2 regions of the Halalkalibacter sp. HAAS-P014 genome follow, and region 1 is predicted to be linked to the other one. Evidence: riboswitches for the same ligand, from Rfam matches in the RefSeq annotation. Region 1 holds a riboswitch; the other holds the start of a gene.
The links. Region 1 has a riboswitch for glycine ahead of AC1FXZ_RS09010 (trimeric intracellular cation channel family protein). Riboswitches for the same ligand answer to the same signal wherever they lie in the genome.
Positions count from the first base shown of each region.

Region 2: another riboswitch for glycine. It lies ahead of gcvT (glycine cleavage system aminomethyltransferase GcvT); the one in region 1 lies ahead of AC1FXZ_RS09010 (trimeric intracellular cation channel family protein).

Region 1 covers NZ_JBWQTV010000011.1:69,995-78,414, reverse strand. The annotation lists gene AC1FXZ_RS09025 (DUF1284 domain-containing protein) at 1-302, opposite strand, end outside; gene AC1FXZ_RS09020 (MBL fold metallo-hydrolase) at 757-1,548, shown strand; gene AC1FXZ_RS09015 (hypothetical protein) at 1,730-1,951, shown strand; gene AC1FXZ_RS09010 (trimeric intracellular cation channel family protein) at 2,028-2,666, opposite strand; glycine riboswitch at 2,844-2,929, opposite strand; glycine riboswitch at 2,931-3,038, opposite strand; gene AC1FXZ_RS09005 (helix-turn-helix domain-containing protein) at 3,240-5,342, opposite strand; gene AC1FXZ_RS09000 (DUF5058 family protein) at 5,546-6,253, shown strand; gene AC1FXZ_RS08995 (small-conductance mechanosensitive channel) at 6,274-6,996, shown strand; gene AC1FXZ_RS08990 (amidohydrolase) at 7,091-8,420, shown strand, end outside.
Region 2 covers NZ_JBWQTV010000003.1:8,304-16,723, forward strand. The annotation lists gene AC1FXZ_RS02625 (YqhG family protein) at 1-308, opposite strand, end outside; gene AC1FXZ_RS02630 (DEAD/DEAH box helicase) at 286-1,971, opposite strand; glycine riboswitch at 2,211-2,320, shown strand; gene gcvT (glycine cleavage system aminomethyltransferase GcvT) at 2,526-3,623, shown strand; gene gcvPA (aminomethyl-transferring glycine dehydrogenase subunit GcvPA) at 3,637-4,980, shown strand; gene gcvPB (aminomethyl-transferring glycine dehydrogenase subunit GcvPB) at 4,977-6,446, shown strand; gene AC1FXZ_RS02650 (rhodanese-like domain-containing protein) at 6,506-6,883, opposite strand; gene AC1FXZ_RS02655 (lipoate--protein ligase family protein) at 7,042-7,875, shown strand; gene dat (D-amino-acid transaminase) at 7,947-8,420, opposite strand, start outside.

The sequences.
Region 1 (8,420 bases):
ACGTGTTCTTGGATACGTGATTCAATGTCCTTCCACTGCAAGAGTTGTCCAATCTTAAGTTCCATCTTCTCTAAAATAGCAGCATCTCTTTCGTAGATTATGCTGTGTTGGCAGTGGTGCTCACCTGAATGGGGGTACTTTTCACACAACTGATCAGGTCCCATTACAAGTTGAATCCACGTTTTGGGGTCATTTTTCAACGTTTGATGCAAGCGCGTCATATTTTCCACATATTCTTTAGAGTACCCCATTCCTCGGTAACCAAGAAGGCAAAACAGATGATGACCTCGCAAGTTAAACATTAAACGTCCTCCTAACTTTAGGTTTGAATGATTGTTAACATATTTTATTAATAAGTTAACATTTTAGTTTATTTTAACATCCCAAACAGATTATGTATTATTTTATTGGGAATTAATAAAAAATTAGCAGATAGGAAATTAGGGAATCATTAGCTAAAACCATACAGGTTCAAACTTTTGTAAAAGGAGAATGTAAATGGAAGAAAAGATTGGAAAGTGTACTAGTTGTGGCAGAACAATTTATTGTAGGGATGTGCCATTACCTGAGCATTTTAGTAAACAGTGAAAGTGAGTATCAAGTCGGTTATTCTATTTTCTGTCAATGCGTATATCCAATGAAAAGTATGGAAGGTTTCCCTTGGATTCAATATAGTAGATAGGTGGAAAAAACACTATAATTTATGCTATATGTTTGAATGTTTAATCAAATCATGGAATGAGAGAGGAGACAGCAATGATCGAAATTAGTTCTCACTCGGATGTTACATGCTTGAAAGGGTCGGTAACTTATCAAAACGTGCCAATGACAATATACTCTTTTCTTGTTGATCATATGCTTGTTGACACAGGTCCCGTTTCATTACTAGATAGCTTTACTCCTTTTTATCAGGAAGCAGATATTGATTTAGTGGCCTTAACCCATCACCATGAAGATCATACAGGGGGAGCGAAGTGGGTAGGTGAACATAAGAATGTCCCCATTTATGTTAATGAAAAATCAATTGATGAATGTTTGATTGGGAGTGAGTATCCAAAGTTTCGACAAGGATTTTGGGGATTACGAGAGGGGTTTCTCGCAAAACCTTTTGAACAAACGGTGATGTCAAGAAATCAGGTATGGGAAGTCATTGAAACTCCAGGACATGCTTATGATCATGTTGTTTTTTTTAATTCGAATACGGGGATATTGTTTTCGGGTGATCTTTTTGTAAGTCGCAAAGTAAAAGCTGTCTCTCACGATGAATCGATTCCTGAATTGATTTTATCCATTCGCAGAGTTCTTCAGCATGACTTCAACGAAATGTTCTGTTGTCATGCAGGTTATTTACCTGATGGAAAGCAGTTATTACAAGAGAAACTAGAATTTCTCGAGAATCTCCAGGGAGAGGTTAAATATTTGTATGAAAAAGGCTTGTCGGTAGAAGAAATTGATGCCAAATTATTTACGAATCCACCAGTTCTAATTAAGATATCAGATAATGAGTGGAACTCGGCCAATATTATCCAATCAATTATTAGAAAATAGAAAGATAGGCGAGATGATGCGTCGTTAATAGAGCCTAAAGGAGCGTTTCTGCCAAAAAGCAGAAACGCTTTTTCGCTGAAAAGACAAGCAGTTAGAGGGTAAGGAAACTCACTTTGCAATTTTTTACATTTTTTGTATGGTAAGATTAAGTGAGGTTATTTAATGTAAAGGAGAGTGGGGTATGGACAAAGTTAAAACTCATCCATTAATACAATTAACGTTAATACTGAGTTCCATCTCAATGGCAATGTATGCTTATAGAAACTATACGAATCAAGAAATCGCTTACGGAATCTTCTTTACATTCTTATTTGTTTTTTTATTCGGATTGGTGATTGGGGCTTTATTAGAAATAGAAAAATTGATTATGAAAGAAGAGACAGTAAGAGGATCTAATTTTTAGAAAAATTGTCTACCATTGAATTGCGACTTGAGGGCATGAGAAAACGCATTTAATTACGTTTTCTCATATTGATTGATTACTGTTTACCACTGTAACTCGAAGTTTCATTTAATGAGACAGCTAGCTTTCTTCGAGGTAAGGTCCAATTAAATTGAACAGAAAGCATTCGAAACGTAACAATTAAAATAAATAATAGTATGGTTCCAACAGTTCCTGTAATGATGTTTAGCCCAATTCCAAATCCAGCTAACATTGTCCAAGCTATATAAACTTCCTTTTGCAATACCAATGGTTTTCTTCCTGCTAAAAGGTCCCTTATCATACCTCCTCCGGTACCAGTCAAAGCGGCAGCTACAATAACAGCACTTAAAGGGTGTCCCATATCAGATGCGTACATGGCTCCTTGGATAGCAAATGCAGCTAAGCCTAAGGCGTCGAAAAATACCCCACATTTTTTCCAATGATTAAACCATAACTTTGGAAGAAAAAATGCTAATGTCATAACAATAATTGCAACGGTAAATAATGAGCCTTGCGCCCATAAACTTGAAACAGGAACTCCTATAAGAAGATTACGTATCGCTCCTCCTCCAAAGGCTGTAACTAAACCTAATATGTACACCCCCATCAAATCATAATCTTCTTCCATAGCTACGATAACTCCACTTAATGCAAAAGCAATCGTTCCAATAATATTAAGAATATCCCAAACCATACTATGTTCTCCTAACTGTGGTAATCTATAAAAATCAAGTTCTTAATGATAAAAGCTAATAATGTATATTGTGTTTTCTTTTCGTATTAAATGGGTTATTTTATCAACTCATCCTTTCTTTTTAAACTATTGAACACAAAAAGGACAGGGGAAAGATAAGACTTATCATCTTACCTTTCCCCTGTCCTTTTTACCTGAGAGATTCTCTACTTCTTAAATTCAGTAGAATTCCCCGTGGGTGGCTAATAGCTCTCTCCAGAGGAGCGTCCAATTGCAGTTCTTTTACCTGAGAGTTTATATCCCTAGGTTTTTTAGGGCCTTGCTCCTTCGGTGCCGTGCTAAAAACTCTACGGTCTCTCCTACAATCATCATCCGCCAATATGCATTTTATTTTGTACAGATAACATCATAACAAATTATCAAACTATCTTTCAATAATATTCAGAAAAAAGCTGTCTTATTACTTAATTTTATATAATTTAATGCCCTTTCTAAAGCCTTAAAGACTACTTTCTTATAAGTCTTTACTAGTAAGAGAGGGAGATTCCCCCAATTGCATTACCATTACTATGGTTAATAATAAGTCGATCTAAGGTAGCAAGCCAATTGTAATTTTAAAGCATCTTCATTATTACTTAAGTCAAGTTGGATTAATTCTTCAATTTTTTTAACACGTTGGTATAACGTATTAATATGGATATGAAGTTGTTCAGCTGTTTTAGCAGCAGATCGGTTGTTTTCAATGTATGTTAAAAGAGTCTTTTCTAATTCTTTGCTTTTTTCATTCTCGGACCATAGTGGTACAAAGACTTCATTGATAAATTGTTTCATTTCTTGAGAAGGTTGGTTGAGAAAAAGACGGTTTAATCCAATATCTTTGAAACTTATAATATCAGTCCGATTTCGAGCAGTTAGGTAAGAGATTGTCTTATTGGCTTCATCGTAACACTTACGAATCTTTTCAAGCCCTTGATAAGCGAAACTTACCCCACCTCGGAAATTCGATCCGTTGTTTTGTTCCCAATCCGTCTGTATTGAATGAAACTTATGCTGGATTTCCATAAAGTTATCACTGTGTTCACTTGTGAGAAGTAATATAATCTTATTGTGAAATCCATATATTAACTTTTCTAGAGAAGGTAGTTCCGTCTTTATCTTTACTACTAGTTGATGTATCTCAATCTCTAATAGTTGTAAATCAGAGTAGTTAGGTATCTCAAAAATAGTAACTAAGTAGTAAGAGGAGGGGTTTAACCCGATTTCTTGTGCTTGTTTTAAATATTGATCAGAATCTTGAGAGCTAAGAAGACCTTGGAATTGTTCGTGCATTTTTTGGTAAAAAATTTCCGTAATGGTTTGGGTTTTCATTAGTTCTAACGTTAAAACAGAGCTGCTTTGTTCAAGTGTCATTCGGTCATTGTTAGAAAGATTTTTCACGGCTATCATAAAACATCCAAGAAAGACGACTCCGTTATAAATAGGGTATAGATAATAGGTACCAACAGAATTGATAATTATATCCAAGTATAAAGGTTGGCGTTTTCTATTAGAGAATAGCATTTTAATTTCAAAGGTACTTATAGGAGCAGGGCTTCTTAAATCACTAGAGTGAAATTTATTTTCAAGCATACTAAAAAAAGAAAACGAAGGTTCGATCATTTGATTAATTTCATGAATGATGGTTTCTACGCCTTTGTTTTGGAGAGAAATGTTTATTAAAGCTTCATGGACCTCTTGTCTTTTTTGCAGTTGTGCATTTCTTTCTTTTAGTTGTTTACTTAACTCTTCACTTTCTAATAATCTTTTATTTGCCTCAATATAATATTGTGCATTTTGAATGGCAATTGCAGCCTGTACAGCAAACCCTTGCAACAATTTTAGGTCATATGCGACCCATACTTTCTTCTTGTACCGTTGATGGATAATCATCACACCAATTTTTTTGTGTTCGATAAATATAGGTACGCACATTGCCGCTTCAGGTTTCATGCCTGCAGAATTAATATGATAATAGTTTTCGGGTGAAATACTGTAAAGGTCCATTTCCTCATAAAGCTTTATCTTAGAATTGAATATTCTGCCATGCCCATCTTCAAATACTTTTCCAGTAATGGATTCCCCGACTTTTACTTTAAAGTTATAAATATTTTGATTAAATCCTACTGGAGCTTTAGGTAATAATCTATCGGTTTCTTGGTCATACAGGAGTAAATAACCAGCGTCTGCAGCCGGTATTACTTTAAGGGCATTACGGACGATCTGTTCAAGTACTTCATCAAGGTCGAGACTAGATGTTATCGAACGAATACTATCAACTAAATTGTTTAGTTCAATGTCTTTTTTTTGTATGGTTTCCTTTGTTTGAGAAAGGGCAAAAAAGTAATATAAATATTCAATTTCGTCTTTTGACAGATTTAGAGAATGGTGAAAAATACACACGTTAATTTGATTTCCTTCACTGTAGTAAAAATATAATAATATTTTACCTTGTTGTTTTTTTATGATAAATGGCAGGTCATTGTCAGAAACGTGGAACGATGGAGATAAACTTTCTTCATTTCCTTGATTATAAATTAAAACGGTTGTATTTTTGTGAAAGTTATAACTCCACACTTGAAATGGAGTCTGTTTTAACTTTCTTTTTAAAAATAAGAGACTAAAATCAACTTCGTACACTTTAGGTTCCACTCCTTCTCTGAATGTAAAAATATATATATAATATTCGTTCTTTATGTAAAAAACTACATTGTAAATCCTTAATGTTAAGTGTAAAATAAAATCCACAGAATGAAAAGACGGAAAATTCAAAAAGTAGGAGGGGGATTGAATAAATTTTCTTTTTAATAAACAAATACTATAAAAGGAAGTAGGGATGAAAAATGGAGCAAGTGATGCAGGTAGCAAATAGTTTCCCGATTTGGATTTTGGCCTCACTCATCGTTTTCGTTGTTATGTTTCAAGCCATTACATTTATTAGACTGGCCACAAAAACGAGTTCCTCTATAGGAATGACTCCTGCAGAGGTGAAAATAGCGATTAGAACAGGAGCAATTAGTTCTTTAGGGCCTTCTTTAGCCATCATATTTGTCGCTATATCCCTCATTACGCTAATTGGTGATCCTGTTACGTTAATTCGGATTGGAATTATTGGATCAGCGGCAATTGAAACAGTAGGTGCGAGTATTGGTTCACAAGCAGCTGGTGCTGATTTAGGTGCTGCTAATTATACTGCACAGGCTTTCACAGCTGCCGTATGGGTCATGTGCCTTGGAGGAATGGGTTGGCTATTATTTACCGCAATTTTCACTAAGTCGTTAGGGAAAATTCAAGATAAAGCTGTTGGCAAAAGCAAAAATGTAAACGCTTTAAATTCTATTGCGTTTGCAGCCATGATAGGGGCCTTTAGTTACCTTGGTGGAGCAGAGATGGTGAAAGGTGTGGCTGAAACGATTGTATTAATTGTTGGATTTATTTGCATGCCGATCATTATGACTATCTCAAATAAATATAAACTTAATTGGTTAAAAGAATGGTCGCTCGGGCTAGTTATACTTATTGGGGTAATGGTGGGTTACATCTTATCTTAACATAGGAGGCGAGAAAAAAGATGTCAATGAACAATGAAGTAAGAAACGTAAATGTTAGTGAAAGTAATGGGATAGAAAATTCAAGTTTTGATTTCAATAGTTTTCAAGAGAGATCTCATTTTTGGGGAAGGCTAACACTTTGGTCAGTTATCATTTTAACATTAATGGTACCCCTTTATCTTTCATTTGTTCTAGGCTTTCATCCTGGCTGGACGGTCATTATTTCTGGCTTCTTAGCTTATGCATCTATTATTATGTTTGTATGGGTCATTGAACCAATCAGTTATTATCCTGTTTTAGGTGTTTCGGGAACCTATCTTGCTTTCTTAACTGGAAATATAGGAAATATGTGTCTCCCTTGTGCGTCGATGGCTCAAAGTGCTGTTGGAGCTCAACCTGGAACTAAGAAAGGGGAGCTTACTTCTACTTTAGCTATAGCAACTGCTTCATTGGTTAATATGTCCATTCTGATTTTTGTTATATTAGGTGGTTCCTATTTAATCTCATTAATGCCGGGTTCTGTAGTAGAGGCCTTTCGCTTTGTTCTTCCTGCTATATTTGGGGGCGCAATTGCACAATTTGCAATTAAAAAGCCGTCTTGGGGAGTAGTTGGGATAGCCTTTGGGTTATTTGTGAACCTCGGTCCTGTACCTCGTCCATTACAGACGTTCTTGTGTATCCTAGGAACAGTAGTGGTTTGCATGCTTTTAGCCAAATTAAAAAAACAGAAGGAAGCAGAATAAAAGGATTCGGTGACTTAAAAAGATTTCTAGATTGTCACACAACGGCGAGAAACTACAATTTTAAAAAATTACTATTTTGATAGGGTGATTAGATTTGAGTAAACAAACGATTTTACAATATATAAAAGAAAATCAAGCTGAGTTCACAAGTATGGCTCGAAAGATTTGGGAACATCCACAGCTAGCATATGAGGAAGAGTACGCTTCTAATCTGCAAACAACAAAGTTAGAAGCAGAGGGGTTTAGCATTCAAACCCCAATAACTGGGATTGACACAGCATTTGTAGCAGAATATGGTACTGGTAATCCAGTGATTGGAATATTAGGAGAATACGATGCGTTGCCTGGTCTTTCTCAACAAGTAGCTACAACTCAAAGTGAGGTTGTTCCGGATGGTCCAGGTCATGGGTGTGGGCATAACCTGCTTGGAACAGCAGGGGTAGAAGCTGTCATAGCGTTAAAGAAAGTAATGGTTGAGCAAGGACTGGGCGGTACGATCCGTTATTACGGTTGTCCAGCAGAAGAGGTTCTCTCTGGAAAAACATTTATGGCAAGAGAAGGGGTCTTTCATGATTTAGATTGTGCTCTAACATGGCACCCGGGTGATGCGAATATCGTCATGAATAAAAGTATGCAAGCGATGGCATCGGTGAAATTTCATTTTAAAGGAATTACCGCTCATGCTGCAGCCGCTCCACATGCAGGCCGAAGTGCATTAGATGCCGTTGAACTTATGAATATAGGTGCCAATTATATGAGAGAGCATGTGTTAGATGGCACTCGGATTCATTATGTTATAACAAATGGAGGATTAGCTCCTAATATTGTTCCAGAGTTTGCGAGTGTTTGGTACTACTTAAGAGCTGCCACCAAAAAACAAGTAGAAGAAATGTTAGAGAGGATAGAGAAAATAGCGAAAGGTGCTGCTCTGATGACGGAAACTGAAGTAAAGTCAGAAATAACAGCTTTTGCCTATGAAACCCTTCCAAATGAGAAATTAAATGACTTACTTTATGAAAATATGCTTCTATTAGATAAACCGGTTTTTGAAAATGAAGAGAAAGAGTTTGCTATGCAACTTGTAAACAGTACCGGTGTCAAAGCCGACGAAGTGAAAAGTCTATTTAGCGATAATGTTACTGAACTTCTTCCAACAAATTTCGCTTATAATAAGCAACAACATGGATCATCGATGGGGGGATCAACTGATGTAGGAGACGTTAGCTGGATCACCCCTGTGGGAACAGTCGTTACGACCTGTGCTCCTGTTGGTGTTCAGCTTCATTCATGGCAAGCAACGGCTTCTTTTGGATCTTCCATTGGATTTAAGGGGATGCATACAGCTGCAGAAGCTATGGCTTTAACTTCCTATGATTTATTAATGAATAAAGAAAACGTACTCGAAGACATAAAGGAAGAATTTA
Region 2 (8,420 bases), on a different contig from region 1:
CTAATGAACCCTCCTAGTTCGCGAGTTGAAGAGAATAACTGGCGCAGCCTTGGTGCCCCGAAATGAATTTGTTCGCCACGCATGTCATCAGGTGCATTGTTTTGATCGGTGATAAATGTAACCTGCATTGGATTTGGCTCACCACCTGTTTTTTCAAGGTAATGCCAATAAAAAGGTCTGTTCATTAATAGCTTATCTAATTCGATAGATAGTTGTACTTTTAAATAACTAGGGTGGTTTTCAATAATCGGACTATCATTCGCTACAAAATATCTCTCTAAAAAGTCATGAACTTGAGGCTGTTGCATCGACTTGATCCTCCTCATTAGATTTAGCTGCTTCTTCTGCAGCCTCATTCATAATGGCTGCAAGATGATCAAACTTTATTCTCATTTCTCCTTCAGAGTCAGATTGCAAGAGGATATCCTGTACATGCTCTTCTACAGAAGGAAGTTCAATTTTTGTTAATATATCATCTAGTTCACCAATAACGGCTTCAAAGAGGTGGATCTTCTCATATAGTAATTTAAGAATGTGTTGTTCTACAGTGTCGTTTACAGCAAAATTGTAGATGTGAACATCTTCTTGTTGGCCAAGACGATGAATACGACCAATTCGCTGCTCAATACGCATAGGATTCCAAGGTAGGTCATAGTTAATGATATGACTGCAGAACTGCAAATTAATCCCCTCACCACCGGCTTCTGTAGCAATTAAGACTTGGGCGTGGTTTTGAAAGAGTTGACGCATCCAATCTTTCTTTCCTCTTTTAAAACCACCTCTAAATGGGACGGAAGATATTCCGTTCTGTTTAAGAAACCATTGTAAATAAAGCTGAGTTGCTCGGTATTCTGTGAAGATAATAACTTTGTCGTTTATCTTTTGAATAATCTCCAATGCTTTCTCTGCTTTTGCGTGTCCATCAACTTCACCGATTTTGTTTATTAATTTTTCTGCCTGTGGAAGTGCACGGCCATCAGCATGAGCTCGTTCAATCATGTTTTTCAAAGTCATAAAAGCAGCTTCTCGACTACTGCAAAGCTCTCTTTTTAAAGTGAGCAAGCCGAAATGATTGGAATCGTCTTTTAACTTTTCGATCTCATTATAAAAAGCACGTTCTGATTCACTAAAGTCAATTGGAACATTTTTAACAATTCGTTTCGTCCATTCGATCCCAGTTTCCTCACGACGATTTCGAACCATAACCTTGTTTACCAACTCTTTTAATTTCTCCTCATTTTTGGGGGATCGTTTATTTGATCTATACTCCTTTTCAAAAGAGGTGATATCACCGAGATGACCAGGTTTTAACAATGAAACCAAATTAAAAATTTCCTCTAGTTTATTTTGTACCGGTGTTGCTGTAAGCAATAGGCAAAATTTCTTCTTTAGATGTTTGATAAATTCGTAATTTTTCGTTTTAGGATTTTTTAATTTATGCGCTTCGTCAATAATAACTAAATCATAAGGCTGATCTAGTACAATTTCACGATGGGGAGGCCTTTTTGCTGTATCAATAGATGCGACTACTACGTCGCATTGCTCCCAAACATACGATTTACGCTGGGCAACAGCGGGAATATGGAACTTTGTGTTAAGTTCAATTGCCCACTGTGAAACAAGAGACGCAGGTACGAGAATTAAGACTTTTTTCACTAGTCCACGAATCATATATTCTTTCAAAATTAGTCCTGCCTCAATCGTTTTTCCGAGTCCCACTTCGTCTGCCAGTATTGCCTTCCCATTCATTTGTTCAATAACCGTATTAGCTACTTCAATCTGATGTGGGAACGGTTTTAGTTGTGGAAGGTGCTTAGGAGCTTGTAAACCATGAAACTCAGGAATAATTTGGTGTTGCTCAGCTTCATACGCTAATTTAAATAGTTCCCAGTTCGACCACGGTCCGTCTTGTTCTAGCCTCTCCTTGAAAGTGTCATTCCACTTTTGATCAAAATGTATATCAATATTCAATGTAACTCATTCCTTTCGAGCGAACTTTAGTCTATATCCGAATGAAAACATGAAAAAAATATAAAATAAAAAGATTTAAGAAATAAATAGTTGCCAAAGGGACCCTATCTTGATACGATATCAGTAGAAATCCGAATTACCTAATTTACCTGTTTGGAAGAAAGTTATACATGTAGTATGTACCAACTTACATAAATTCATGAGTATCAATACATAACGAATGAATTTTATATGTGCGAATGAGGATAAGGGGAGAGATTGCAAGATAGAATGCAACGCCGAAGGAGCAAGCGCTTGATAATGTGTTATCAACTGCGAATCTCTCAGGCAAAAAGACTCTTATTTGACGCAGCTCTGGAGAGTGCTTATATGAGCCACCTACGAAGACACTATATTTTTTGAATATAGGAAACTTTCTGGTTGAAGGACAGAGTTATACACATTTCCCGTGTATAACTCTGTCCTTTTTTTTGAAGATTAATCTAGTAGTATTAATGCAATCTCAATAGATTTAGAAGGTATTAATAAGAATAGGTTCGAGGAGGGGTTATAGTATGTCAGAATTAAAGCGCACACCGTTATATGATTTTTATAAAGAAAATGGGGTGAAAACAATTGACTTTGGTGGATGGGATTTGCCTGTTCAATTTTCTAGTATAAAAGAAGAACATGAAGCTGTTCGTACAAAAGTGGGGTTATTTGACGTCTCACATATGGGAGAAGTAGAAGTGAAAGGCCCAAAAGCTTTAGCTTATCTTCAAAAAATGATGACAAATGATTTATCCAAAATTGGAGATAATCAGGCACAATATACAGCAATGTGCTATGAGGATGGTGGTACGGTTGATGACTTACTCATATATCGAAAAGCTATTGATGAGTATCTACTGGTCATAAATGCTTCGAATATTGACAAAGACGTTCTATGGCTGTTGAAACATATGACAGAAGGTGTAGAGGTTGAAAATGTATCGAATCATTTTGCGTTACTTGCAATCCAAGGGCCTTTGGCAGAAAGTATAGTTCAAAAGAAAACATCATTTGATTTATCGTCTATTCGTTTTTTCCACTTTGCAGATCAGGTCGATATTGGTGGGGTCAAAGCCCTTGTATCAAGAACTGGTTATACGGGTGAAGATGGATTTGAGCTTTATTGCCAGGCTGATGAAGCACCAAAACTATGGAAGATATTACTTGAAGCAGGAAAAAATGATGGCCTTGTCCCATGTGGCCTTGGTGCTCGCGACACCCTTCGTTTTGAAGCGAGATTACCTTTGTATGGACAAGAACTTACGAAAGAGATCTCTCCACTTGAAGCTGGGATTGGATTTGCAGTGAAAGTGAACAAGGAAGCGGACTTTGTTGGGAAAGAAGCTTTGAAACAACAGAAGGAAACGGGTTTATCTAGAAAGTTAGTTGGGTTAGAAATGATAGATAAAGGAATCCCACGCTCAGGGTATGAGGTTTTCTCTGATGGTAAACAAATTGGCTTCGTTACTTCAGGAACGCAATCGCCAACATTAAAGAAAAATGTTGGACTTGCTATACTCGACATAGACTTCACAGCTTTAGGAAGTGAAGTAGAAGTAAAAGTTAGGAAGAAGCTTTTAAAGGCAAAAGTTGTTCCAACCCCATTTTATAAGAAGGCGTAGAGGAGGAGTATATATGAATCACCGTTATTTACCGATGACAGAGGAAGATCAAAAGGAAATGCTTAATACAATCGGTGTTGAATCGATTGAAGAATTATTTTCCGATATTCCAAAGGAAATTAGATTTAGCGAAAAATTAAATATTAAAGATGCATTGAGAGAACAAGAACTTGTTGCTTATTTTCAAGAGTTAGCAAGCAAAAATGTATCACTAAAACAAAAGCCGTCCTTTTTAGGGGCAGGTGTATATGAACACTATATTCCATCAATAGTTGATCATGTAATATCTCGTTCTGAATTTTATACGGCGTATACTCCTTATCAACCGGAAATCTCGCAAGGAGAACTTCAAGCCATATTTGAATTTCAAACAATGATTTGCAATCTTACAGGAATGGATTTAGCTAACTCTTCTATGTATGATGGACCGACGGCTCTCGCTGAAGCAGCAATGCTTAGTGCAGGACAAACAAAAAAGAAAACGATTCTTGTTTCAAAAGCTGTACATCCTGAAGCTCGAGAAGTTCTGCAAACAAATGCGATCGGTCAAAGGCTGAATGTAATTGAAATTGATACGAATGATGGTGTAACTGATTTAGAACAGTTACAAGAAGTGTATGGAGATGATACTGCATGTGTCGTTATCCAACATCCAAATTTTTATGGCAACTTAGAACCGTTATCTGAGATAGAAGCCATTGCGCATAGAGATAAATCGATGTTTGTTGTTTCAAGTAATCCACTAGCTTTAGGACTTCTTAAGCCACCGGGAGAGTTCGGAGCTGACATTGTCGTTGGGGATGCTCAACCGTTTGGAATTGCAACTCAATTTGGGGGGCCACATTGTGGGTATTTTGCAACAACTAAGAAATTAATGCGCAAGGTGCCGGGGCGACTAGTTGGGCAAACGACAGATGAACATGGACAAAGAGGGTTTGTTTTAACACTTCAAGCTCGTGAACAACATATTAGACGAGAAAAGGCCACTTCTAATATTTGTTCAAATCAAGCGTTAAACGCGCTAGCTGCTTCGGTCGCGATGAGTGCAATTGGCAAAAAAGGAATAAGAGAAATGGCCTTTCAAAATGTTCAAAAAGCAGCATATATGAAAAAGAAGTTAAAAGAGCAAGGGGTGGATCTCGTCTCTGAACAGCCAACTTTTAATGAGTTTGTCGTAAATGTAAAAAGGCCTGTTTCAGATGTAAATGAAATCCTTCTCCAAAAAGGATTTATTGGTGGATATGATCTAGGTCGTGATGATCAAAACTTAGAAGGTTATATGTTACTAGCTGTTACTGAAGTTCGCACAAAAGCAGAAATTGAGAATTTTGCTAAGGAATTGGGGGCCGTACTATGATGACAAAAGACCAACCACTAATTTTTGAACGTAGTAAGAAAGGGCGAGTGGGTCATAGTTTACCAACATTAGACATCGAGGAACAAGCAATTGAAGATTTGATTCCTACAGATTTTATACGAGAAGTCGAGCCTGAATTGCCTGAAGTTTCGGAACTTGAGATCATGCGCCACTATACTGCGTTATCGAAGCGTAATCACGGCGTAGATTCTGGATTTTATCCTCTTGGATCGTGCACGATGAAATATAACCCTAAAATAAACGAAAATGTAGCACGTATTGAAGGACTAGCTAATATTCATCCTTATCAGCCTGTGGAGCAAGTGCAAGGTGCACTTGAATTACTGTATGAACTTCAAACGTCACTTGCAGAAATCACAGGTATGGATGAGGTAACCTTGCAGCCTGCAGCAGGGGCTCATGGTGAGTGGACCGGATTGATGATGATACGAGCTTATCATGAAGCAAATGGAGATTTCCAGCGTACAAAAGTAATTGTACCTGATTCAGCGCATGGAACAAACCCAGCATCAGCAACGGTAGCTGGCTTTGAATCTATTACTGTAAAGACGAATGAGCAAGGTTTAGTTGATTTAAATCATTTGCGTGAAGTTGTTGGGAATGATACCGCAGCTCTAATGTTGACAAATCCAAATACACTTGGTTTGTTTGAGACATATATCGATGAGATGGCTGAAATTATTCATAGTGCAGGTGGAAAGCTCTATTATGATGGAGCTAACTCAAATGCAATCTTAGGAATTACAAGACCAGGAGATATGGGGTTTGATGTGGTTCATCTAAATTTGCACAAAACATTTACTGGTCCTCATGGTGGAGGTGGTCCTGGATCTGGACCTGTAGGAGTTAAGAAAGAATTAATTCCGTATTTACCAAAGCCGTTGATCATTAAACGTCCAGATGGCCTCTATGATTTTGATTACAATCGTCCACATTCGATCGGGCGCGTGAAACCTTATTACGGTAACTATGGTATTAATGTTCGTGCGTATACCTATATCCGGACAATGGGCGCAGAGGGCTTACGTAAAGTTTCTGAATATGCTGTTTTAAATGCAAATTATATGATGAGACGACTCGAGCCTTATTTTGACCTTCCATACACTCAACATTGCAAGCATGAATTTGTTATTTCAGGACGTCGTCAAAAGAAACTTGGAGTAAGAACGTTAGATATTGCGAAACGCTTATTGGATTTTGGTTATCATCCCCCGACGATTTACTTTCCGTTAAATGTTGAGGAATGTATGATGATTGAACCAACTGAAACTGAATCAAAAGAGACATTGGATGAATTTATTGAAGCGATGATACAAATTGCCCGTGAAGTTGAAGACAACCCAGAGGTTGTTCAAGAAGCTCCTCATACGACGGTTATTTCAAGACTTGATGAAACGACTGCCGCAAGAAAGCCAATATTAAAATATGAAAAAGGAGACGTCTAAAAAAGGTTACCCAACCTTTTTAGACAGCCTCCTAAATGACTAATGAGCAAAACTGCTCATTAGTTTTTCTTTTTTATTTTACCTGTCCACTTCTTAAATCCACCCTTTAAGTGTGAAATATCCTCGACTCCACGCTTTTTCTTTATAACCTGAGCAGCTTGTCTACTACGAGCGCCTGACTGACAATAAAGATAAACGGGTTGGTCATTACGAACTTCGTTAATGCGTTGGCGAAGTTGTGACATTGGAATGTTTCTGGCTCCAAGAATATGCCCACCTTCAAACTCGCGTGGTTCACGAACATCAATTAGTTGGGCCTTGCGATAACCTTTAATAAAATCGTCTTGTGTTAATGTTTTTAAATATTTTGGATTGTAAAAGCGCTTAAACACTGTGTACGCTAAAAATCCAAGTAGGATAAGCCATAAGTATACCATTGATTGTTGTTTACACTCCTTTACATACTTCCATCAAGATATATTATAATGGTGACGGGGTAATTACGCAATCATTCTAATTAGGCAAATTGCTTGGCTCAACAAGGAAACCTCTGTTAAAATAACAAATGATAATAGATGGAAAGAAGCGATGTAAGATGAAGGAGACTTGGCGTTACATAGATTCAGGAGATTGTTCTCCTGCTTATAATATGGCTTTAGATGAAGCGTTACTGGATTGGCATAGCAAAGGATTGATCCCTCCTACAATTCGCTTTTATGGTTGGAATCCTGCAACTTTGTCAATCGGATATTTTCAAAAAGTAGAAAAAGAGATCAATATGGATAAAGTACACGAATACGGCTTAGGGTTTGTTCGCAGGCCTACAGGTGGTCGAGGCGTGTTACATGATAATGAATTAACATATAGTGTAATTGTTTCCGAACAACATCCAGAAATGCCTAAAACGGTTACAGAAGCTTATAGAGTTATATCTGAAGGGATTTTAGAGGGTTTTAAAGATGTAGGATTGGACGCTTATTTTTCCATTCCCCGTACTGAGGAAGAAAAAAGCGCACTCAAAAATCCTAGATCTGCCGTTTGTTTCGATGCGCCGTCATGGTATGAGCTTGTTGTAGAAGGACGTAAAGTAGCTGGTAGTGCGCAAACTAGGCAGAAAGGTGTCATTTTGCAGCACGGATCAATTATTTTGGATATTGATGAAGATAAGTTATTTGATTTATTTAACTATTCTAGTGATAGACTACGTGAACGTATGCAGAAGAATTTTAAGAATAAAGCTGTAGCAATCAATGCTCTTCGTAACGAGCCATTATCAAAGGAAGAGGCGAAAGCTGCATTTAAAAGAGGGTTTGAAAAAGGCTTGAATATAGAATTGGAACCATATACCCTGTCTGAAAAGGAAAATAAAGTGGTCATGCAGATTGCAAGAGATCGCTATGAGAACGACGAATGGAATTATAGAAAATAATTAAAAAGAGACTTGTCGATATATACAGACAAGTCTCTTTGACTTTAAGGGTAAAACTATGGAACTATTTATTATTTATTAGGTAATAGTTCTTTAAATTTAGTTTGAAGGTCTTGAGTTACTGGGCCTACAGGGAATGACGTTGATAATTGTCCACTTACGGTTGCAATAGGTGTAATCTCTAACGATGTACTTGTAATAAATGCTTCGTCTGCATGTTCGAGCACCTCGACTGGAAAAGGTTCTTCTACAACGGCATAATTATGTTTTTGGGCTAAGTTAATAATGAGTTGTCTCGTAATTCCGTTCAAAATTAAGTTTGTAGCAGGATGGGTATAAAGTACTTTATCTTTGATTAAAAATAAATTTGATGAAGAGCCTTCAGTTATCGTTCCATCCCGATGAAGGATCGCTTCTAGACAATCATTATCTGCCGCCTTACGTTTAGCAATGACATTTCCTAGTAGATTAATTGTCTTAATATCGCAACGAAGCCAGCGAATATCATCTGTAAGCCATACATTTATGCCATTTTTTTGAATGGC